Regions from separate parts of the Promicromonospora sp. NPDC110617 genome, predicted to be linked through region 3. Evidence: riboswitches for the same ligand, from Rfam matches in the RefSeq annotation. Region 3 holds a riboswitch; each other region holds the start of a gene.
The links. Region 3 has a riboswitch for thiamine pyrophosphate ahead of ACZ7LE_RS25055 (YkoF family thiamine/hydroxymethylpyrimidine-binding protein). Riboswitches for the same ligand answer to the same signal wherever they lie in the genome.
Positions count from the first base shown of each region.

Region 1: another riboswitch for thiamine pyrophosphate. It lies ahead of thiM (hydroxyethylthiazole kinase); the one in region 3 lies ahead of ACZ7LE_RS25055 (YkoF family thiamine/hydroxymethylpyrimidine-binding protein).
Region 2: another riboswitch for thiamine pyrophosphate. It lies ahead of ACZ7LE_RS10600 (TenA family protein); the one in region 3 lies ahead of ACZ7LE_RS25055 (YkoF family thiamine/hydroxymethylpyrimidine-binding protein).
Region 4: another riboswitch for thiamine pyrophosphate. It lies ahead of ACZ7LE_RS21735 (thiamine ABC transporter substrate-binding protein); the one in region 3 lies ahead of ACZ7LE_RS25055 (YkoF family thiamine/hydroxymethylpyrimidine-binding protein).

Region 1 covers NZ_JBVKBM010000001.1:2,119,340-2,125,082, reverse strand. Annotated here, with positions in the region: gene ACZ7LE_RS09335 (aldo/keto reductase) at 1-709, opposite strand, end outside; gene ACZ7LE_RS09330 (TetR/AcrR family transcriptional regulator) at 834-1,439, shown strand; gene ACZ7LE_RS09325 (GNAT family N-acetyltransferase) at 1,436-2,032, shown strand; TPP riboswitch at 2,087-2,184, shown strand; gene thiM (hydroxyethylthiazole kinase) at 2,174-3,007, shown strand; gene thiE (thiamine phosphate synthase) at 3,004-3,708, shown strand; gene thiD (bifunctional hydroxymethylpyrimidine kinase/phosphomethylpyrimidine kinase) at 3,831-4,697, shown strand; gene dxr (1-deoxy-D-xylulose-5-phosphate reductoisomerase) at 4,758-5,743, opposite strand, start outside.
Region 2 covers NZ_JBVKBM010000001.1:2,419,449-2,425,191, forward strand. Annotated here, with positions in the region: gene ACZ7LE_RS10590 (glycoside hydrolase family 15 protein) at 1-1,465, shown strand, start outside; gene ACZ7LE_RS10595 (LLM class F420-dependent oxidoreductase) at 1,411-2,190, opposite strand; TPP riboswitch at 2,255-2,347, shown strand; gene ACZ7LE_RS10600 (TenA family protein) at 2,339-3,091, shown strand; gene ACZ7LE_RS10605 (SRPBCC family protein) at 3,198-3,629, shown strand; gene ACZ7LE_RS10610 (methyltransferase domain-containing protein) at 3,669-4,427, opposite strand; gene ACZ7LE_RS10615 (family 43 glycosylhydrolase) at 4,574-5,743, opposite strand, start outside.
Region 3 covers NZ_JBVKBM010000005.1:211,626-217,368, forward strand. Annotated here, with positions in the region: gene ACZ7LE_RS25045 (ABC transporter ATP-binding protein) at 1-1,059, opposite strand, end outside; gene ACZ7LE_RS25050 (ECF transporter S component) at 1,049-1,675, opposite strand; gene ACZ7LE_RS25055 (YkoF family thiamine/hydroxymethylpyrimidine-binding protein) at 1,668-2,336, opposite strand; TPP riboswitch at 2,411-2,496, opposite strand; gene ACZ7LE_RS25060 (LacI family DNA-binding transcriptional regulator) at 2,623-3,618, opposite strand; gene ACZ7LE_RS25065 (Gfo/Idh/MocA family oxidoreductase) at 3,628-5,049, opposite strand; gene ACZ7LE_RS25070 (hypothetical protein) at 5,084-5,743, opposite strand, start outside.
Region 4 covers NZ_JBVKBM010000004.1:2,186-7,928, forward strand. Annotated here, with positions in the region: gene ACZ7LE_RS21710 (sulfite exporter TauE/SafE family protein) at 40-954, shown strand; gene ACZ7LE_RS21715 (MogA/MoaB family molybdenum cofactor biosynthesis protein) at 951-1,466, shown strand; gene ACZ7LE_RS21720 (MoaD/ThiS family protein) at 1,516-1,755, opposite strand; gene moaC (cyclic pyranopterin monophosphate synthase MoaC) at 1,752-2,222, opposite strand; gene ACZ7LE_RS21730 (DUF4235 domain-containing protein) at 2,243-2,524, opposite strand; TPP riboswitch at 2,562-2,667, shown strand; gene ACZ7LE_RS21735 (thiamine ABC transporter substrate-binding protein) at 2,663-3,742, shown strand; gene ACZ7LE_RS21740 (ABC transporter permease) at 3,973-5,613, shown strand; gene ACZ7LE_RS21745 (ABC transporter ATP-binding protein) at 5,613-5,743, shown strand, end outside.

The sequences.
Region 1 (5,743 bases), on a different contig from region 3:
CCTGCAGGTGCGCGAACCCGTACTGCGCCCGGTGGGCGTCGCTGGCGCGGCCCTTGCGGTACTTGCCGGTGAGCATGCCTCCGGCCAGCGGGCTCCACACGAGGGTGCCCATGCCGAACTGCTGGGCGACCGGCAGGACGTCGCGCTCGATGCCGCGGTTCAGGATCGAGTACGGCGGCTGCTCGGTGCGGAACCGCTCCAGGCCGCGCCGCTCGGCCACCCACTGCGCCTGGACCATGTCGGCGGCGGGCATCGTGGACGACCCGATGGCGCGCACCTTGCCGGAGTTGACCAGGTAGGTCAGCGCGGCCAGCGTGTCCTCGACGTCCGTGTCCGGGTCGGGCCGGTGGATCTGGTACAGGTCGATGTGGTCGGTGCCCAGGCGGCGCAGCGAGTTCTCCACCTCGGCGATGATCCAGCGCCGCGAGTTGCCGCGGTGGTTGGGGTCGTCGCTCATGGGCAGGTGCACCTTGGTGGCCAGCACGACGTCGTCGCGGCGGCCCTTGAGCGCCTTGCCCACGATCTCCTCGGACTCGCCGCGCGAGTAGGCGTCGGCCGTGTCGATGAAGTTGATGCCCGCGTCGAGGGCCTTGTGGATGATCTTGACCGACTCGTCGTGGTCCGGGTTGCCGATCGCGCCGAACATCATCGCGCCGAGCGCGTAGGGGCTGACCTTGATGCCGGTCCGGCCGAGGCTGCGGTACTGCATGGGGCCCTCCTGGGGTCGAGAGGTCTGGTGGGCGTCACCGCGATGCCGTAGTCTTGAGCTAAGCGGAACGCTCTTCCAGAACTATATGGAAAGCCATTCCGGTTAGCAAGAGATCGGGAGCGAAGTGATCCAGAACACAGAGCAGCGGCCGCTGCGCCGCGACGCGCAGCGCAACATCGACGCGCTGCTCGACGCCGCCAAGCAGGTCTTCGGCACGTCGGGCGTGGACGCGCCCGCCAAGGAGATCGCCGACCTGGCCGGCGTCGGGGTCGGCACGCTCTACCGGCACTTCCCCAAGCGGTCCGACCTGGTCAAGGCCGTGTTCCAGGCCGAGGTCGACGCCACCGCCGACGCCGCGCCGGTGCTCGCCGCCGAGCACCCGCCGGTCGTCGCGCTCGAGAAGTGGCTCCACCGCTACACCCAGTTCCTCGTGACCAAGCGCGGGCTCGCCTCGGCGCTGCACTCCGGCGACCCGGCGTTCGACGCCCTGCCCGCCTACTTCATCGGGCGGCTCGGCCCCGCCCTCGGCTCGCTGCTCGACACCGCCGTCGCGGCCGGCGCCGTCCGCGCCGTCGTCAGCCCGCAGGACCTCCTGTACGCCGTGTCCAAGCTGTCGCTGCCCATGGAGGACGAGGAGCCGGACCACGGCCGGCGCATGCTCGACCTGCTCGTCGACGGGCTGCAGTTCCGGGCGGAGCACTCCGCGGACCAGGACGGCAGCTGCGCATGACGGCGGGCGGCCTCACCAGCAGCGAAGACGCCCGGGACTACGGTCGCGGCCTGCTGGTCGGCCGCGCCGTCCGGCTGCGCCCCCTGGCCGAGGACGACCTGCCGCACCTGGACCGGTGGTGGCGGGACTCCGAGTGGCAGCCCTTGCAGCAACCCACCGTGCGTCCCCGGCCGGCTGGGCCGGCCGCCGACCTGTTCCGCGCGTGGAGCGCCAACACCGACCCGGGCGCGGTCGGCCTGAGCGTCGAGACCGTCGAGGACCCGCACCTCGTCGGGCACGTGACCATCCACGGAGCCGGCCTGCCGCAGCGCACCGGCACCCTCGGCATCATTCTCGGGCCCGAGCACACCGGGCACGGGTACGGGTCCGACGCCGTCCGCGTCATGCTCCGGTACGCCTTCCAGGAGATGAACCTGCACCGCGTCGAGCTGAGCGTCTGGAGCTTCAACACCGACGCGCGGCGCGCGTACGAACGGTGCGGCTTCGTCGTGGAGGGACGACGCCGGGAGGCCGTCTTCCACGCCGGCCGCTACCACGACGACGTCGTCATGGGCGTGCTCGCGAGCGAGTGGACCGCGACGGGGTCGAGCTAGCACCGCACCCACGGAGCCGGTTTCGGGCGGACGCCGTCCGCGACTAGGGTGGGCCCACTTGGCGCGGGGCGCCGGGCACCCGCCCGGCTGAGATGCACCCGTGGAACCTGATCTAGGTAGTGCTAGCGAAGGGAACGCCTCATGGGCTCCGTCCTGCCCGACGCCGTCGCGTCGGTCGTCACCGCGGTGCGCGACACCGCACCCCTGGTGCACTGCGTGACCAACGTGGTGGTCACCAACTTCACCGCCAACGTCCTGCTCGCCGCCGGCGCGGCACCGGCCATGGTCGCCGACCCCGAGGAGGCGCCCCTCATGGCCGGCGCCGCCGGCGGCCTGCTCGTCAACCTCGGCACCGTCGAGGGCGGCCAGGCCGACGGCATGCGGGCCGCCGTCGACGGCGCCACCGCCGCGGGCGTGCCCTGGGTGCTCGACCCCGTGGCCATCGGCGCGCTGCCGCTGCGCACCCGACTCGCGGCCGAGCTCTTCGCGCGCGGCCCCGCCGTCGTGCGCGGCAACGCGTCCGAGATCCAGGCGCTCGCCGGCGGCGCCGGCGGCCGGGGCGTCGACTCCCTCGACACGCCCGACGCCGTGCGGGACGTCGCACTGGGCCTGGCCCGGGCCTCCGGGGCGGTGATCGCCGTCAGCGGCGCGTCCGACCTGATCACCGACGGCGAGCGCGTCGTGCGCGTCCAGGCGGGCACCTCCCTGATGACGCGCGTGACCGGCGTCGGCTGCTCGCTCGGCGCGCTGGTCGCTGCGTGCTCCGCCGTCACCGAGGACCGCCTGCTCGCCGCGACCGCCGCGACGGCCTGGCTGTGCGTCGCCGCCGACCGCACCACGTCGACCGCCCCCGGCAGCTTCGCCGTGGAGCTGGTCGACCGCGTGTTCGACGTCGACGCCGAGGCCGTCGGGTTCGGCGCCGGGCTGGTGAACGAGCCCGCCGCCGGGCATGAGCCCGCGCGGGCCGAGGCATGAGCGCCCGGATCCGCCTCGACCCGTCCGTCTACCTCGTCACCGACACCCAGCAGTGCGGCGGCCCCGCCGGGGTCGTCGCCACGGTGGGCGCGGCGGTCGACGGCGGCGTGACCGCCGTCCAGCTCCGCGACCCGGGCGCGACCACCCGCGAGCTCGTGGACCTCGGCCGCGCCCTGGTCGCCCTGCTGCGGCCGCTCGGCGTCCCGCTCGTGGTGGACGACCGGGTGGACGTGGCGCTCGCGATCGACGCCGACGGCGCCCACGTGGGCCAGCGCGACCTCGACCCCGTCTCGGCGCGGCGGCTGCTGGGGCCGGACCGGCACCTCGGGCTGAGCGTCAGCACGCCGGAGGAGGCGCAGGCCGCGGCCGACCTGCCGCCCGGCACCGTCGACCTGCTCGGGGTGGGCCCGGTGCGACCCACCCTGACCAAGTCCGACGCCCGGCCGGCGATCGGCTTCACCCGGCTGAGCGTCGTCACGGCCGCCGCGGCGCTGCCGTGCGTGGCGATCGGCGGGCTGCGGGCCGCGGACGTCGCCGCGCTGCACGGCGCCGGTGCGGCCGGCAGCGCCGTCGTCTCCGCCGTCTGCGGGCGGCCCGACCCGGCCGCCGCGGCGCGGGAGATCGCGCTGGCCTGGGCGGCGGCGCGGGCCGAGAACCGCTCCGGCGTGCGCTCGGGGGCGACGACGGGACCGGCCTCGTGAGCGCGCCGGCGCGGGACGCGGCCCAGGTCGGCGAGGTCTCTCGCGCCATCGAAGCGCGTCCCGCCGAAGCCGCCGCTCGCAACGACACAGCCCCGCGCGTGCGCCCGCCCGGCCATCCCGTCGTGGCTCTGACGATCGCGGGCTCGGACCCGTCGGGCGGCGCCGGGATCCAGGCCGACCTGAAGACCTTCGCGGCGCTCGGCGGCTACGGCTGCGCGGTGCTCACGGGGCTGACGGCGCAGTCCACGACCGGCGTGACGCGGGTGCACCCCGTGCCCGCCGACATGGTGCGCGCGCAGCTCGACACGCTGTTCGCCGACGTCGCCGTGGACGCGATCAAGATCGGAATGACCACGGACGCCGCCGTCGCCCGGGCGGTCGTGGCGGCACTGCGGGACCTGCGGGCCGCCGAGCAGGCCCCGTTCGTGGTGCTCGATCCGGTGATGGTCGCGACGTCGGGCGACCGGCTGCTGGCGCCCGACGCCGAGGCGGTGCTCCGCGACGAGCTGCTCCCCCTGGCCGACCTCGTGACGCCCAACCTGCCCGAGGCCGCCGTGCTGCTCGGCGTCGAACCGGCCCGCGACGGCAGTGAGGCGGCGGACCAGGCCCGGGCGCTGCGGGCGCTCGGGGCGGGGTATGCGCTGGTCAAGGGCGGGCACCTGGACTCGGCGGAGTCGGTCGACCACCTCGCGGGGCCCGGGGTCAGCGGGGACGGCGTCGCCACGGACGGCGTCGTCGCCCTGGTGGCGCTCCGGATCCCCACGCGGAACACCCACGGCACGGGCTGCACGCTCAGCTCGGCGTGCGCGGTGCTGCGACCCGTGCACGACAGGTGGGAACCCGCCGTCCGGGCCGCCAAGGAGTACCTGACCGGAGCGTTGCGCGCGGCGGACGGCCTCGTCGTCGGCGGCACCGGCACGACGACCGGCCCGTGGCATGGTCACGGCCCGGTCGACCACGGCTTCGCGACCCGCGCACCGGCCAGCTGACCGCCTGACCACCCGGCTGACTCGGCCACGTCGAACCGGCGAGTCAGCCGGGTGGTCCGCCTACGCCGACTTGAGGATCTCCGCCGCCCGGGCCCGCGCCCAGGCGTCGGCCTCCAGCACGCCCTCGACCGACGACGCGTCGCCCGCAGCCGTCGTCCCGTGCGCCTCGACGACCGCGGCCACCGTGTCGACGATGTCGAGGAACCCGATCGTGCCGTCGTGGAAGGCGTCCACGCACACCTCGTTCGCGGCGTTGTAGACCGCGGGATGGGTCCCGCCGGCCTCGCCCACCTGGCGGGCCAGCCGGACCGAGGGGAAGGCGTCGTCGTCCAGGGGCAGGAACTCCCAGCTCGCGGCCTGCGTCCAGTCGATCCCGACGTCGACGTCGGGCAGCCGCTCGGGCCACGACAGGCCGAGCGCGATCGGCACGAGCATCCGCGGCGGCCCGGCCTGCGCGATGGTGGAGCCGTCGACGAACTCGACCATGGAGTGGATCATCTGCTGCGGGTGCACCACGACGTCGATCGCGCTGAACGGCAGGTCGAACAGCAGGTGCGCCTCGATGACCTCCAGCCCCTTGTTGACCAGGGTGGCGGAGTTGGTGGTGACCACGCGGCCCATCGCGAAGTTGGGATGCCGCAGGGCCTGGGCGGGCGTCACGTCACGCAGGTCTTCCCGCGAGCGGCCGCGGAACGGCCCGCCGCTCGCGGTCACCACGAGCCTGCGCACCTCGGCCGAGGAGCCCGAGCGCAGCGACTGCGCGATCGCGGAGTGCTCCGAGTCCACGGGCACGATCTGTCCCTCGTGCCGCACGGCGGCCTTGACCAGGGCACCGCCCACCACGAGCGACTCCTTGTTCGCGAGCGCCAGCGTCGAGCCGGCGCCCAGCGCGGCCAGCGTGGGGCGCAGGCCGACGGAGCCGGTGATGCCGTTGAGCACCACGTCGCTCCCCCACCCGGCCAGCTCGGTGGCGGCGTCGGGGCCGGCGAGCACCTCGACGCCGTCGGCACCGGCCTCGCCGAGCAGGGTGGTCAGCGCGGGGCGCG
Region 2 (5,743 bases), on a different contig from region 3:
CGACTACGGGAACATCGTGCCCTGGATCACCCAGGACGGGGACGCGCTGCGGGCCGTCGCGGGCCCGGACTCCGTGCGCATCGACTCGGTGGTCCCGATGGCGCACGAGGGGTCGACCGACGGGGCGGTGCTGCGCGCCGAGTTCACCGTGGGGCCCGGCGACCGGGTGCCGTTCGTCCTGAACTACCACGCGTCCCACCTGGAGACCCAGGACCCGGTGGAGCCGTACGCTGCGTTGCGCGACACCGAGGACTTCTGGCAGTCCTGGCTCGAGGGCTGCAGCTACACCGGGCAGTGGCCCGACGCCGTGCACCGCTCGCTCATCACGCTGAAGGCCCTCACCTACGCCCCGACGGGGGCGATCGCGGCGGCGGCCACGACGTCGCTGCCCGAACAGCTCGGCGGCACCCGGAACTGGGACTACCGGTACTGCTGGCTGCGCGACGCCGGGCTGACCCTGCAGGCGCTGATCGGCACGGGCTTCATCGACGAGGCGCGCGAGTGGCGGGCGTGGCTGCTGCGCGCGGTGGCGGGGGACCCGGCGGACCTGCAGATCATGTACGGGCTCGACGGCCGGCGGCGGCTGCCGGAGTACACGCTCGACTGGCTGCCCGGTTTCGAGGGTTCCGCACCGGTGCGGATCGGCAACGACGCGGCGAGCCAGCTCCAGATCGACGTGTGGGGCGAGACGCTGGATGCCCTGCACCAGGCGCGCGAGGCGGGGCTGGAGCAGGACCAGGACGTGTGGCGGCTGCAGCGGGCGCTGCTGGAGCACCTCGAGGAGCACTGGGACGACCTCGACAACGGGCTCTGGGAGGTGCGGGGCCCGCGCCGCGCGTTCGTGCACTCGCGCGTCATGGCCTGGGCGGGCTTCGACCGGGCCGTCCGCGCCGTCGAGAAGTACGGCCTGCCGGACGAACCCGTCGAACGCTGGCGCGCCGTGCGCGACCGGATCCACGACGACGTCTGCACCCACGGGTTCGACGCCGAGCGGAACACGTTCACGCAGTTCTACGGCTCGGACGGGCTCGACGCGGCGCTGTTGCTGATCGGCCAGGTCGGCTTCCTGCCCTGGGACGACCCCCGCGTGGTCGGCACCGTGGACGCCGTGCAGCGCGAGCTGGGTCAGGACGGGCTGCTGCGGCGGTACCACAACGAGGCCGACGACCGGGTGGACGGCCTGCCCGGCGCCGAGGCGACGTTCCTGGTGTGCAACTTCTGGCTGGTCGACGCGCTGCACGGCATCGGCCGGGTCGACGAGTCCGTCGCCCTGTTCGAACGACTGCTCGCCGTGCGCAACGACCTGGGCCTGCTCAGCGAGGAGTACGACCCGGCCACCGGCCGGCACCTCGGCAACACACCCCAGGCGTTCAGCCACCTGGGCCTGGTCAACAGCGCGCTGCGCCTGGGTCAGCCCCGCGCGTCGCGCCAGGCGACCCAGTCCGTGACGGTCGACAGGTCGTAGTCCGGGCCGGTCACCCCGACGGTGAACAGGCTGACCCCGGCCGCCACGAGGGCCGCACCCTCCTGAGCGGGCGAGCCCTGCGCCTGCACCGAGCGCTCGACCAGTGCAGCGGTGTCGCGCCCGACGGCGGCTCCGTGCTCGTCGAGGATCGCCGACTTGCTCGTCAGGGTCGGCAGGTCGCCGAACGAGTGCCAGATGTCGGCGTGCTCGGCCACGATCCGCAGCGTCTTGCGCACGCCGCCGCCGCCGATCAGGACCGGGATCTCGCGCGACGGCGCCGGGTTGCCGGCCGCCAGTCGGGCCTTGATACGCGGCATCGCGTCGGCCAGGCTCGCGATGCGCGAACCGGCCGTGCCGAACTCGTAGCCGAACTGGTCGTAGTCCTTCTCGAACCAGCCCGCGCCCAGCCCCAGGATCAACCGCCCGCCGGAGATGTGGTCGACCGTGCGGGCCATGTCCGCCAGCAGGTCGGGGTTGCGGTAGCCGATGCCGCTCACGAGGGCGCCGATCTCCACGCGCTCGGTCTGCTCGGCCCACGCGCCGAGCATGGTCCAGCACTCGAAGTGCTTGCCGTCGGGGTTGCCCCGCAGCGGGAAGAAGTGATCCCAGTTGAAGATGATGTCGACACCCGCGTCCTCGGCGCGGAGCACCGCGTCACGCAGGGCGGAGTAGTCGGCGTGCTGCGGCTGGAGCTGGACACCGATGCGGATCGGGCGGTCTGTCATGGCGGCAGCCTACGACCCGCCAGGCCGGGCAGCCCGCGGCCCGCTCGATCCGGTAGCGTCTGCCGCACGTGACACGGGGTGCCCTGCCAGGGCTGAGACCACACCCGTCGAACCTGATCCAGATCATGCTGGCGAAGGGATGTCCACCGTGACTTCTTCTGTTGTCCCCGTTTCCACCCAGACCCCGTCCGGCCCCGCCGCCGTCCGCCCGTTCACCGAGGAGGCGTGGGAACGCATCGCGGGCTGGCGCGACGCCGTCGAGCACATGCCGTTCGTCAAGGCGCTCGCGGACGGCTCGCTGCCCGCCGAGTCCTTCGCGTTCTACCTCGCCCAGGACGCCGCCTACCTGCGCGAGTACTCGCGCGTCCTGGCGCGCGCCGCGCAGGTGGCGCCCGACCCGGCCGCGCAGGGCTTCTTCGCGCGGTCGTCCGTGACGGCGCTGGAGGTCGAGACGGCGCTCCACCGCGACTGGCTGGGCGCGCACGCCGGGCTGGCGGCGGGCGACGTCGCCGCGGTCGAACCGTCGCCCGTGACCGCGGCCTACACGGGCCACCTGCACGCCGCGGCGTCGGGCGGCTACGCCGAGACCGTCGCCGCGCTCCTGCCCTGCTACTGGCTCTACGCGCACGTCGGGAGCGTGCTCGTGGACCTGGCCGGACGCCGCCCCGGCGGCCTGGCGGGCCACCCGTACGCGACCTGGATCGGCACCTACGGCGCCGAGGCCTTCCAGGAGTCGACCCGGCAGGCCCGCCGGCTGGCCGACGACGCGGCCCGCTGGGTCTCCCCGGACGAGCGCGCGCGCATGCTGCGGGCGTTCGAGATCTCGTCGGTGCACGAGTACCTCTTCTTCGAGCAGGGCCTGTCCGCCCCCACCTGGCCGACGCCGCCCGTCCGGGCCTGAGGCTCGTCGGCCTCGAGCGTGTCGGCCGGGCGCGAGATCGCGCCCCGAGGTCGAGACTAGGGGGTGACGCCGGCCGCCGGCGTCACCCTTCAGGACAGGAGCACCGATGCCGAGCTACAGCACCACCGCCGTGATCGACGCCTCGCCCGAGGCCGTCTGGGCGGTCTTGTCCGACGTCGAGCACATGCCCGACTGGACGTCGTCCATGACGTCGGTCGAGATCATCGACGGGCCCAACCCGCCGGACGTCGGCTCGCAGGTGCGGATCGAGCAGCCCAAGCTGCCGCTCGCGATCTGGCTGATGGACGAGTGGGACCCGCCGCGCCACTTCGCGTGGATCAGCGAGGCGCCGGGCCTGACCACGCAGGCGGAGCACCTGGTCGAGCCCCTGCCCGACGGCCGCTCCCGCGTGACGCTCGCGATCACGCAAACCGGCTCGCTGGCCTGGCTGCTCGGCAACCTGGTGCGGCGGCGCACGCGGCGGTACGTCAACACCGAGCTCGCCGGGCTCGAGGCCCGGGTCACCCAGCAGGGCTGACGGCGCGCGCCGTCAGCCGCCAGCTGGGTGGGCGCCGCCTCAGACCCGCGTGGCCACCGCGAACACCCGGCGGAACGCCAGCGGCGTGCCGTGCGGGTGCTCGGGGTACGCCTCCCGGAGCGCCGCGCCGAACTCCGCCTCGAACCGGGCGCGCAGGGCCGCGTCCTTCGCCTCCAGCGCCTGGAGGGTGGGCTGGGCACCGGTCGCCGAGATCCAGCGCAGCACCGGGTCCGGCCCTTGCAGCACGTGCGTGTAGGTGGTCTCCCATGCGTCGACGGTCCAGCCCGGCCGGGCCAGGATCGCCAGGTACTCGCCCGGGTCGGCGGTGGCCCGCCGCTCGACCGGCCCGACGACGTCGGCGAACGGCGCGCGGGCGGCGACCTCCCGCAGGAGCCGGTGGCTGGGCGCGTCGTGGTTGCCCGGCACCTGGAACGCGAAGGTCTGCGCGGCGCGGTCGGCAAGCGTCGTGAGGAGCTCGCGGTGCCCCGGGACCCACTGCAGCGCGGCGTTGCTGATCACGAGGTCGGCCGTGTGCCCGTCGCTGCTCAGGTCGGCCAGCACGTACTCGGTGGCCGGGTCGGCGGCGCGGGCCTCGGCGATCATGGCGGGGGAGGCGTCCACCCCGGTGACGCGGGCCTCGGGCCAGCGCGCGCGGAGCACGGGGGTGAGATGACCCGGGCCGCACCCGAGGTCGACGATCGTGGCGGGCGTGCCCGGCACGCGGGCGACCAGCTCCGTGAACGGCCGCGACCGCTCGTCCGTGTACTGCAGGTAGGCGCCGGGGTTCCAGTCGGCCATCACAACTCCTCGCCGTCGAGTATCTTGACGTCAAGATACATCACGGCGGGCCGGGCGGGACGCCGGCGTGCGCCGCAGCCCAGCGATTGCGCCCGGAACGGTGATGGTTTCGGGCACGATCGCCGGGCTGCGGTGGCCGGCGTCGGCTAGGCGACCTCGATGTAGTCCAGCTCCGTGAACGCCGTCCCCTTGCCCAGCCGGATGGTGTTCCAGCCGGCCTGCAGCGTGATGTCCTTGCTGGACTGCTGCCAGTTGTCCCAGCCGGTGATCGGGTAGCTGATGGATCCGGCCGACGCCCCGTTGACCGTGACCGTGTGCGACGCAGTCACGGCCGAGCCGTTGGCGTAGCCCACGTGCAGCGTGTAGCTGCCGGACGTCGGCACGTAGATCGAGCCGACGTCGACCCAGCTGTCGGCGTGGTCGATGTACGCGGCGACCTTGCCGTCGGACGCACCGGCCGCGTTCTCACGGACCGTGCAGTTGTTCAGGGTGCCGCGCTCGGCCTCGTAGCGCACCCGGCTGCCGCGCACCACGGGGTTTCCGTTCGCCCAGCCGAGGTCGGCGACGTACATGCCGCGCCCGCCCGCGTCCCGGTGCCCGTGGAAGACGAGCTTGTCGCCCCCGGCGTCCCGCAGCACGTCGGCGCCTCCCGGCCCGGACACCGCCCCGTCGAGCGAGTCCGTGGTCATGAGGAACCGGAACGCCTTGGTGTACGGGCCGGTGAGGGAGCTGGCCACCGCGTAGTTCGTGCCGTACGAGTTGGTGCTGTACGGGCCCGCCGAGTAGAAGAGCACGTACTTGCCGCCCACCTTGGTCACGACGGGCGCCTCGATGATGCCCGCCTCGTCGGCCCGGTCGTTGCGCAGCACCTGGGTGGCGCCGCCCTGGAAGGTGATGCCGTCCGCGGCCACGCGCTGCACGTGGATCCAGGTGGTGGCGCCGATGGCGTTGCCGTCGTTCTTCCACAGGATGTACCGGGTGCCGTCGGTGTCGACGAAGCTGGACGCGTCGATGGCGCCGCCGTCGGCGAGCGGGCAGATGAGCGGCTCGCTGCCGACCGGGGCGAAGGGGCCGCCGGGGGAGTCGGCCAGGGCCGCGCCGATGCACTGCCGCCCCGACGCGGTGTGCCACGCCGTGTAGTAGAGGAGGTACTTGCCGTCGGCGCGCTGCGAGACGTCCGGCGCCCAGGTGCGCCCGGTCTTGGCCCACGCGCCGAGGGTCGGCAGGGCGTCGGTGGACTGGAACGTCCACGGACCGTCCGGGTCGGGCGCGGTGGCCCAGGGCAGGTTCTTGCCCTGGTTGGTGGCGTACGCGTA
Region 3 (5,743 bases):
CAGCAGCGTGGACTTGCCGCTGCCGTTGGCGCCGACCAGCGCCGTCGTGGTCCCCGGGTGGAGCTCGAGGTCGACCCCGCGCAGCACCTCGCGGCGTCGGCCCCGGGGGCCGCGCGCCACGGACAGGCCGCGGGCGCGGAGGGTGGGGCCGTCGGGCGGGGTGAGGCGGGACGGGACGTCGTCCCGGCCGAGCTCCCGCAGCAGCCGCGCCGCCAGGGACCCGCCCGCGACGTCGCCCAGGAGCGCTGCCAGCTCCAGGTCGAGCGGGAGCCAGCAGCCCTCGCCGACCAGGTCCCGGAGCAGCGGCACGGTGAGGTCGCCGACGGCGACGTCGTGCCGGACGCGGCCGTCGGCGCCGAGCACGATCCAGCGCTCCGGGAGGGCCGCTGCCCCGGCGTCGCCCGCCAGCTCGTCGAGGCGGTGCTCCACGAGCACGCAGGCGGCGCCGGTCTCCCGCCGCACCACGTCGAGCGCGCTGCGCACGGCGTCGATCCCGGCGGCGTCGAGCATGGAGGTCGGCTCGTCGAGCAGCAGCAGGCGGGGCGACGGCGCGACGGCCGCCGCGAGCGCCACACGCTGCAGCTCCCCGCCCGACAGCTCCGCCGTCGCCCGCCCGGCGAGGCCCGAAGCCCCCGCCCGGTCGAGCGCCGTGCGCACGGCGGGCTCGATGAGGGCGGGGTCGATCGCGAGGTTCTCGAGCGGGAACGCGACCTCGTCGAGCACGTCGGGGAGGCACACGCCCGACTCCGGGTCCTGGGCCACGACGCCCACGACGTCGGCGAGCCCCGCGATCCCGGTGTCGGCCACGGACCGGCCGGCGACGTGCACCGCGCCGTCCACCTGCGCGTGGACGGCGTGCGGGACGGCGCCGTGCAGCAGCCGGAGCAGCGTCGACTTGCCGGAGCCCGACGGGCCGAGCACGAGCACGCTCTGCCCCGCCTCGATGCGCAGGTCGACGGGTCCCACCCCGTCGCCGGTGCCGTAGACCGCCTCCAGTCCGGCGGTCTCGACGACGGTCGCCCCGACGTCGGCGGCCGCCACGACGGCGTCAGCGCTCACGGCGCGCCACGGGTCCGCGGAGCGCGGCGTCCGCCCGGCCGATGGCGAACTCGTCGAGCACGCCGGTGCCGTGCAGGCGGTCGACGATCACCTTGGCGAGCAGGCCGCCCAGCACGAGGCCGGAGACGAGCTGGATGCCCAGGCGCAGCGCCAGGATGTCCTGTCCGTACCAGCCGAACCGGAACGCGGACCACACGAAGACCAGGCCCGCGCCCAGCAGGCCCGAGACCGCGTACACGCCCCACCCGAACCGACGGTAGCGGGTCAGCGCGAACGGGAGCTCGCTGCCGGCGCCCTGGATCGCCGCAGCCACCAGCAGGAGCGGCCCGACCGGCGAGCCGAGGAACACCACCTCGACGACGGAGGCGATCACCTCGGCGATGATGCCCACGAACGGCCTGCGGATGATCGCGACCGCGATCGGCGCCACGAGCAGCCAGCCGCCCAGCAGCACGTGCTGGGCCAGGTCGCCCGCCGGTCCCATCGCCACGGCGAGCCCGTTCCACGCCTGCACGAGCGCCCAGTACAGGAATCCGAACACCACGCCGAGCATCACCATGAGCACGATGTCGCGCAGCGGCAGCCGCGCCCGGCGGCGCGTCGTCGGCTCACTCACCGGTGCCGCCCGGGGCGCGGACGTGGCTCGGGCTGTTCACCGAGAGGGTGAGGTGGCTGGTGACGTGCTGCACCGTGCGGCCCGCCAGGACCCAGCCGGCGAAGGCGCTGGCGAGCACCCGTCCGGCGTCGCCCTCCAGGCGGGTGACGAAGTGCTGCGAGCCGCGGAACGTGCCGTTGTCCTTGGCCAGCTCGATCGCGGCGTAGATGTCGCGCATGTGGTCCGGCGTGACGTCCGCGCGGACGTCGTCGGCCAGCGGGTACAGCGCCCACTCGGCCGAGACGAACCGGCCGGTGTCGCGCCCCCGGGGCACCTCGGTGACCCGCGGGCCGGCCCCGCCCGGCAGGTCGCAGGCCACCTCGCCCGGGCAGCCCCGGGACAGGTGCACGGTGATCGCGGCGTGCTTGCCCGACGCCGCGATCCCGGCCGTCAGGTCGGTCACGTACCGCAGCAGGTCGGCCTCGGCGCCGCCCACGTAGGTGCTCACGTCGCCGGTCTCGACGACCAGACCGGTCGCGTCGGCCTGCCGCAGCGCGCCCAGGATCACGTCGACGTAGTCGTCCGACATCACCGCCGCGGTGATCCGCGCGCCGACGCCGAAGCGCATCGGGTCGCCGCGCAGCTCGGCGGTCTCGTCCGTTGCCGTGGCGTGGTTCGCCATCAGGTCCTCCCCTGTCCGTCGGATATCCGTCGGGCACAGGAGGACGGGGACCGGTACGGCCACGCCCTGAGGTCGCTTCCTGCGCCGGCATGATCCGGATCAGGTTCAACGGTCGGAGTTCGATTACTCCCTCTCAGCCCGGCCTACCGGACTCCCGTGCTCGGCGCCCACCATAACAGCCGCGAATGTCCGAATAGTGAGAGCAATCGCCCAGGCTCTGGTCAAGCCCGGGACGCGCGCCTACCCGACCCGCCCAACGTGCTCACGGCCATCGCCCCGGGCTCGGTCAGGTGGACGGCCCCTGGACGAGGATCGGCTCGACGAACCGCTCTCCCCCGGTCGCGGCCGGCTCGATGACGTTGTCGGCCGCGACCCGCCCCACACCCATGAGGTCGAGGTCGATCGTGGTGAGGCGGCGCAGCTTCTGGTCGATCACGACCTCCTCCCAGTTGTCGACGCCGATCACGGACACGTCGTCCGGCACCCGGCGACCCTGCGCCTCCAGGGCGTCGAGCACGCCGAACCCGATGTGGTCGTTGCCGCAGAACACGGCGTCGAAGGGCAGGCCGCCCTCGTCGAGAAGGTGCAGGGCCTGCTCGCCCCACTCACGGCGCCAGGATCCGTGCAGGGTCGTGACGGGTGCCAGACCGGCCTCCTCCAGCGCCCGTGACAGGCCGGCGGCGCGCCGCCGCACCGCGAGGTCGTCGGCCTGCGCGGTGACGTGCGCGATCCGGGTCCGGCCGCGCTCGACGAGGTGCCGCCCGGCGAGATACCCGGCCTGCTCGTTGTCCGGCAGGAAGACGTAGTCGCCGGGGTCGTCGGTGGCGGCGAAGGCGTAGGTGACCGGGACCTCGAACTGGTGCGTGATCGACGGGGTCACGCGCGCGTAGCCGGACCCGACCACCAGCAGCCCGTCGATGCGCCGGTCCTGCAGGGTCCGGATGCTCTCGGTCATGTCGCGGTGGGCGTCTATGCGGCCGTCGAACACGAGCGCGGCACGCTCCCGGCTCCCGAGCCGCAGGACGGCGCCCATGACGACCGGCCGGGAGAAGGTCGCCGTCGCGCGGTGGGTCAGCAGCCCGACGGTCCGGCTCCGGCCCGACGCGAACGACTGGGCGAGCGCGTTGGGCCGGAAGTCCAGGCGCTCGGCGGCCTCCAGCACGCGGGCCTTGGTCGCCGGCGAGACCACCGGGCTGTCGTTGAGCGCCTTGGAGGCGGTCGCCTTCGAGACGCCGGCCACCGCGGCGACGTCGCTCAGGCGCACGGCGCGTTGTGTCGCCATCCGATGATCCTAGCGAGCCGTCGCCGCAGGTCCGGGCACCTCGGCGGGCACGTCGGCCAGGTCGCCGCCGAACGCCTCGCGCGCCGCGCCGAACGGGAGGTCGCGGACGACGACGGGCCCGCCGCCGGCCAGCGACGCGTTGCCCGCCACACCGACCGCGAGCGCCCGGACACCGTCGAGCCAGGACGCGGCGCGGCCGAGCTCGTCGCGGTCGGCGCCGTCGCCCGCACCCAGGAACAGGTCGCGGAGCAGTGCGTCGTCGGCGCCGCCGTGCCCGCCCGTGGCCTGCGGCACGGGAACCTCGCGGGCGGTGCCAAAGTGCGACTGGACCAGCAGCCGCTCCCCCGTGGGGCGCAGGTCGTCGCCCTCCGCCGGGTCGCCCTGCGCCGACGGGTCGACGGGCCGTGCGGCGGCCCGGGACGAGACTGCGCCGCGCTCGACGACCGAGAGCTCCGCGCGTCCCCGGGTGCCGTTGATCGCGACCGTATAGCCCTCCCAGGGGGCGTGCGCGTTCAGTGCGTACGTCATGGTCGCGCCCCGCGCATAGTCGACGATCACCGACAGGTTGTCCTCGATGTCGATCCCGGCGGAGAACACGTCCTGGTCGCGCAGGTACCCGTCGTGGCCCTCCTGCTCGTGGTACAGGCCGCGCAGCAGCTCGTGGTCGCGCAGGTCGAGCGCGAACGGGTCGAGGTGGGCGCCGTCGTGGGTGCCGCGGGCGGGGCGCGGGCCCAGCCCGCGCCGGGCGGCGTTGACGTCGCCGTAGAAGCGGAGCCCGCCGCTGGCGTAGACGCGCGTCGGGAGGTCGGCGAGCCACCAGTTGACGAGGTCGAAGTGGTGGGACGACTTGTGCACGAGCAGCCCGCCCGAGCTCTCCTTGCGCCGGTGCCAGCGGCGGAAGTAGTCGGCGCCGTGCGAGGTGTCCAGGAGCCACTCGAAGTGCACGGACGTGACCTCGCCGAGGTCGCCGCGCGCGACGACCTCCTTCAGCGCGGCGTTGCGGGGCGAGTAGCGGTAGTTGAAGGTCGTGACGACGTCGCGCCCGGTGGCCTCGACGGCCTCCGCGATGCGGCGCACGCCCTCGGCGTCGGTCGTCAGCGGCTTCTCGACCACGACGTCGGCCCCGCCGTGCAGGGCGGCGACCACGAGGTCGGCGTGCGCGTGGTCCGGGGCGGTGACGATCACCCGGTCGATGCCCGCGTCCGCGACGTAGGCGGTGATCGCGCCCAGGTCGATGCGTTCCGGCGCCGGATACCCCGCCTCGGCGAGCCGCCGCTCGTTCCAGTCGAGCCGCCCGGCGTTGGTGTCGCCCCAGGCGACGAGCTCGGCCTCCGCGGCGTAGGGGCCGGTGAGCGCGTCGAGGTAGAGCTGGGCGCGGCCTCCCGTGCCGATCAGGGCGTACCGCGAGCGGCGGTCGGTGGTGCGTGTCATGGCTGTGTCCTCCGGGTTCGTGGGAAGTGAGGGGTCAACGGACCGGCACGACCGGGACGAAGAACGCGGCGTTCTTGCTCGGCCCGATGCCGCTGCCCCACTCCAGGAACCCCTGGCGGGTGCCGCCGTCGTTGTCGTTGGCCAGCAGGGAGAACGAGAACGCGCCGTCCTTCGGGTCCACGCCGAGCTCGGCCCAGGGCACCACGACGTCGTACGTCGTGGTCCCGGCCTTGCGCACGACCTTGGCCCTGACCGTGCTGACGGTCCCGGCCGGGGCCGTGTACCGGTAGACGGACGCCGTCTCGCCGGGGTGGATGCCGAGCTCGACGCGCGAGGCCGGGTCCTGCCCGGGTAGGCCGCGCGCGACGGCGAGCTGGATCGAGTCGCCCGCCCAGAGCCGGTCCACCGCGGCGGAGGGAAGGTGGTCCTCGTCGCGCAGCACCGCGCGGACCCGCAGGCCGCGGTCGCTCCACGACAGCGCGAAGGTGCCGCCCAGGTCGTCCGCGTCCGGCGTGCCGCCGCTGAGCGCGACGTAGGTGCCGCGGGCGCGCCAGTCCACGACGGCGGCGCGGTGCGGCTCCTTCGCGACCGGGGCCAGCGCCGTGGTGCCGGTGAGCTTCCGGGTCTCGCCCGCCGCCGTCAGCGAGACCGCGAACTTCGTGGGCTGCCACGGGGTGAGCGCCGCGCCGTCGAT
Region 4 (5,743 bases), on a different contig from region 3:
CCCTGTGTCGCATCCCCCCGGACCTGGAAGGTCACGACCATGAGAACCCTGATCCTGCTGGCGCTCGTCGGCCTCGGCGCGCAGCTGGTGGACGGAAGTCTGGGCATGGCCTACGGCGTCACCTCCACCACGCTGTTGCTGGCCATCGGCACCAACCCCGCCGCGGCGTCGGCCACCGTGCACCTCGCGGAGATCGGCACGACCCTCGCGTCCGGCGCCTCCCACTGGCGCTTCGGCAACGTGGACTGGAAGGTCGTCGCCAAGATCGGCATCCCCGGCGCGATCGGCGCGTTCGCCGGTGCCACCTTCCTCTCGTCGCTGTCGACGGAGGTCGCCGGACCGGTCATGTCGGTGATCCTGCTCCTGCTTGGCCTCTACGTGCTGCTGCGCTTCACGGTGCAGGGTCTGCCGACCCGCTCGGACAAGCCGCTGCGCAAGCGGTTCCTCGCTCCGCTCGGCCTCGTGGCCGGCTTCTTCGACGCCACCGGTGGCGGCGGCTGGGGCCCGGTCGGCACGCCCGCAATCCTCGCGAGCGGCCGCCTCGAGCCGCGCAAGGTGATCGGCTCGATCGACACGAGCGAGTTCCTGGTGGCCGTCGCCGCCAGCGTCGGCTTCTTCGTCGGCCTGTCCGGCGAGGGCATCGACTTCACCTGGGTGCTCGCCCTGCTCATCGGCGGCCTGATCGCGGCGCCGATCGCGGCCTGGCTGGTGCGCCTGGTGCCGCCGCGCATCCTGGGCTCGCTCGTGGGTGGCGTCATCGTGCTCACCAACTCGCGCACGCTGCTCAACAGCGACTGGATCGCCGCCTCCGACGCGGTGAAGATCCCGGTCTACGTGGTGATCTGGCTGGGCTGGGCCGCCGCCGTCATCTGGTCCGTGCGGGCGCACCGCAAGGCCCTGGCCGAGGAGACCGCCGTGAGCGAGAAGCCGGAGGCCGATAGCGTGTCGGCATGACGTCCGACCAGGTAGCGGTGATCACCGTCTCCGACCGCTGTGCCCGCGGCGAGGCCGAGGACCGGTCCGGTCCCGCGGCGGCGCGGATCCTGCGTGCGGCGGGGTTCACCGACCTGGTCACCCATCTGGTACCCGACGGCGTCGAGCCGGTCCGTGACGTGCTGCGGACCGTGCTCGACGCCGGCGCTCGTCTGGTGGTGACCACCGGGGGTACGGGGATCACGCCCCGCGACCTCACGCCCGAGGGCACCCGCGCCGTGCTGGACTACGAGGTACCGGGCGTCGCCGAGGCCGTCCGACAGCGGGGCACCGTCGCAGGCATCCCGACCGCCGCGCTCTCGCGGGGTCTGGTCGGCGTGGCACATGCCACGGGCGGCACGCGCGCGCTCGTCGTGAACCTGCCGGGGTCGACCGGGGGCGTGCGGGACGGCCTCGACGTGGTGCTCGCCCTCTGGCCGCACGTCCGCTCCCAGCTCGAGGGCGGCGACCACCCGGCTCCGGTGCCGCACTGACAAGGTCGCAGCGGCCGGGCCACCGGCTCCGGGCCGGGGTCAGCCGGGATCAGCCGCCCGCGAAGGGCGGGAGCACGTCGACCGTGCTGCCGTCCGGCACTGCCGCGTCGTCCGCCGTGGTCCGGGCGCCCGCGACCAGCAGCGCGCACTTCGGCAGCACGGCACCCAGGGCCGGGTGGGCGGCGGCGAGGGCGCCGCGGAGGGCGGCCACCGACGTCGGGCCGTCGAGCTGTTCGGAGGTGCGCCCCGCGGCCTCCCGGGCGCCGGCGAAGTAGCGGACCGTGATCACTCGGCACGCACCCAGTCGCCCGACTTGCCGCCCGTCTTGCGCTCCAGCCGCACGTCCGCGAGCGAGACCGACTTGTCGAGGCCCTTCACCATGTCGATCACGGCGAGACCGGCGACCGCGACGGCGGTGAGCGCCTCCATCTCGACGCCGGTGCGGTCAGCCGTGCGGACCGTGGCGGTGACGACGACGCCGTCGTCGGTCACCTCCAGGTCCACCGCTGCGCCGTGCACGCCGATCACGTGGGCCAGCGGCAGCAGGTCGGGCGTCTTCTTGGCCGCGGCGATACCCGCGACGCGCGCCACCGCGAGCACGTCGCCCTTGGGCACGGCGCCGTCGCGCAACGCCTGGATCACTGCAGGGGTGCAGCGGACCAGGCCGGAGGCCGTGGCCGAGCGTACGGTCGGCTGCTTGGTGGTGACGTCGACCATGCGGGCCTGGCCGCGGTCATCGAGGTGCGTGAAGCTCACGGCACCAGGGTGTCATGCCCTCACGCGGCGCTGCGCCGCGCGGCGATCCGCACCGCGGCGTTGTGCGCGCCCTTCGCGGCCAGCCGCTTGGCGAACACCGCGGTGCCGGCGGCGACGGCCGCGAACACGGTCGCCTGCAGCAGGTCCAGCTCCGGGTCGTCCGGCTTGTTGGGCGCGTCGTTTCCGGTCACGCCCTTCCAGATCATGCTGACGGCCTTCTGGGCGACCCAGCCGGCCGCGATCGTCAGTGCGAGGGTGCCGACCTTCTCGCCGAGTGTCTGTTCCGTCTCAATCTGGCCCATCTCCACACCGTAGCCCTCGACGGCCGACTAGGCTGCACGGAAACGACAGGGGAGCGCCCCGATGGCGCTGAGAGTGCGGAGAGCCGCAGACCCTTGAACCTGATCCGGTTGACACCGGCGGAGGAAGTCGGAGGAATGATGTCGCGTCTTTCCGGTGCCCACGGGGGCACCATCCCTACCGTCGCGGTCGCGCTGTCGACGGCACTGCTGCTCGCCGGGTGCTCCGGCGGATCCGGCTCCGGGTCCGGCGACGACTCGTCCGCCACCGGCGACCCGGGGACCGTGACGCTGGTGACCCACGACTCCTGGGCGCTCGACGAGAAGCTGATCGACCAGTTCGAGCAGGAGTCCGGCACGACGGTCGAGGTCAGCGCCGCGGGTGACGCCGGCACGCTGGTGAACCAGCTCGTGCTGACCAAGGACGCCCCGCTCGGGGACGCGGTGTTCGGCATCGACAACACGTTCGCCTCCCGCGCGCTGGAGGCCGGCGTGGTCGAGCAGTACACACCCGCGGACCTGCCCCAGGGCGCCGAGCAGCTCGGCGGCGCGCTCACGCCCGTCGACCAGGGCGACGTCTGCGTGAACGCCGACGAGGCCTGGTTCGAGGAGTCCGGCCTGGAGGTGCCGACGACGCTGGAGGACCTCGCCGACCCGCAGTACAAGGACCTGCTCGTGGTGACCAACCCGGCGACGTCGTCCCCGGGGCTCGCGTTCCTGCTGGCGACGATCGGGGCGTTCGGCGAGGACGGGTTCGAGGACTACTGGGCCTCGCTCGTGGACAACGGCGTCAAGGTCGCCGACTCGTGGGAGGACGCGTACTACGTCGACTTCTCCGGGGCGGGCGAGGGCGGCGAGCGGCCGCTCGCACTGTCCTACGCGACGTCGCCGGCGTTCACGGTGAGCGAGGACGGCTCGGAGTCGACCACCAGCGCGCTGCTGGAGACCTGCTTCCGGCAGGTCGAGTACGCGGGCGTGCTCGCGGGATCCGACAACCCGGAGGGCGCGCGAGCGCTGGTGGACTTCCTGCTCACCCACGACGTCCAGGCCGCCCTGCCCGAGTCGATGTACATGTACCCGGCCGACGCGGCCGTGGAGCTGCCCGCCGACTGGCAGAAGTTCGCGCCCCAGGCCGACGCCCCGTTCGAGGTGGACCCGGCCGACGTGAGCGAGCACCGCGACGAGTGGATCGAACGGTGGACCGAGACCGTCGTGGGCTGAGCCGGAGGCGCAGCGCAGGGTGGGGGCCGAGGAACGAGGCACCCGCCCGGAGCGGAGCCGCAGGCTCAGCCCACCAAGGGCAGAGCCTGAGCCGGAGGCGCAGCGCATCAGGGCCGAGGAACGAGGCACCCGCCCGGAGCGGAGCCGCAGGCTCAGTCCACCAAGGGCAGGGCCTGAGCCGGAGCCCGGGCTGGAGGCACGGGCTGCGACCCGCGCCCCTCCTCTGGGGCGTGGCGGTCGCCGTTCCCCTCGGCTTCCTCGCGGTCTTCTTCGCGTGGCCGGTGGCGGCACTCGTGGTGCGCGGGTTCGTGCCCGACGGCGCGCTCGACCTCACCGGGTTCGTCGAGGTGCTCACCCGCCCCCGCACGTGGCGGCTCGTGGGGCTCACCCTCACCCAGGCGGTGCTCGGCACGGCGTTCTCCGTGCTGCTCGGCCTACCGCTGGCCTACCTCCTGTACCGGCGGTCGTTCCCGGGGCGCAGCCTGGCGCGTGGGCTGGTGACCGTGCCGTTCGTGCTGCCCGCCGTGGTGGTCGGCGTCGCGTTCCGCGCGCTGTTCGCGCCGAGCGGTGCGCTCGGGTTCCTCGGGCTGGAGGAGTCGCTCGCCGGGATCGTCGTCGCGCTCGTCTTCTTCAACGTGTCCGTGGTGGTGCGCACCGTGGGCGGGCTCTGGGAGCGGCTCGACCCCCGGGCCGAGGAGGCCGCGGCGTCGCTGGGCGCCGGTCCGGCCCGCGTGTTCCGCACCGTCACGCTGCCCTCGCTCGCGCCCGCGATCACCTCGGCGGCGTCGGTGGTGTTCCTGTTCTGCGCCACGGCGTTCGGGGTGGTGCTCGTGCTCGGCGGTGTGCGGTACGGCACCATCGAGACCGAGATCTGGACCCGCACCACGCAGTTCCTGGACCTGCGGTCGGCCTCCGTGCTGTCCGTCCTGCAGCTCGTGGTCATCTCCGCCGCCCTGGCCGTCTCCGCGCGCGCCCGCCGGCGGCGCGAGGCCGCGCTGCACCTGGTGTCGGCGCGGCGCTCGGCGCGCCCGCTGTCCTGGCGCTCGCCCGCGGACGTGAGCGCCTCGCTCGCGGGCGTCACGATCGTCGCCGCGCTCATCGCGCTGCCGCTCGCCGGGCTGGTCGTCCGCTCGTTCCGGGAGCCGGACGGGTCGTGGGGCCCGGGCAACTACCTGGCGCTCGGGACCACCGGCGAGCGGAACGCGCTCGTCGTCACCGTGTGGGAGGCCACCGCGACGTCGCTGCGGATCGCGCTGACCGCCACCCTGATCGCCCTGGTCGTGGGCGGCCTCGTGGCGCTCGTCGTGTCCCGGCGGCCCCGGTCCGTGGGCGCACGCCGTGCGATCGGCACACTCGACGGCCTGTTCATGCTGCCGCTGGGCGTCTCCGCCGTGACCGTCGGGTTCGGCTTCCTCATCACCATGGACCAGCCCGTGCTCGGCGTGGACCTGCGCACCTCCGGGCTGCTCGTGCCGGTGGCGCAGGCCGTCGTCGCGGTGCCGCTCGTCGTGCGCACCGTGCTGCCGGTGCTCCGGGCGATCGACCCCCGGCTGCGGGAGGTCGCCGCCGTGCTCGGCTCCGGCCCGGGACGCGTGCTGCGCACCGTGGACCTGCCGATCGCCCTGCGCTCGGTCGGGCTGGCCACCGGGTTCGCGTTCGCGGTCTCCCTCGGGGAGTTCGGCGCGACGTCGTTCCTCGCGCGGCCCGACGGCGCCACCCTGCCGGTCGTGATCTACCGCCTCATCGGACGCCCCGGGGCGGAGAACTACGGGATGGCGCTCGCGGCGTCCGTGGTGCTCGCCGCGCTGACCGCGACCGTCATGATGGTGGCGGAGCGACTGCGCGACGACCGCGCGGGAGGAGAGTTCTGATGGCGGGGCTGGAGATCCGGGACGTCTCGGTGCGGTACGGGACCGGTGCGGCCGGCGTGACGGCGGTGGACGGCGTCACGCTCACCGTGGCGCCCGGCGAGGTGCTGGCCCTGCTCGGGCCGAGCGGGTG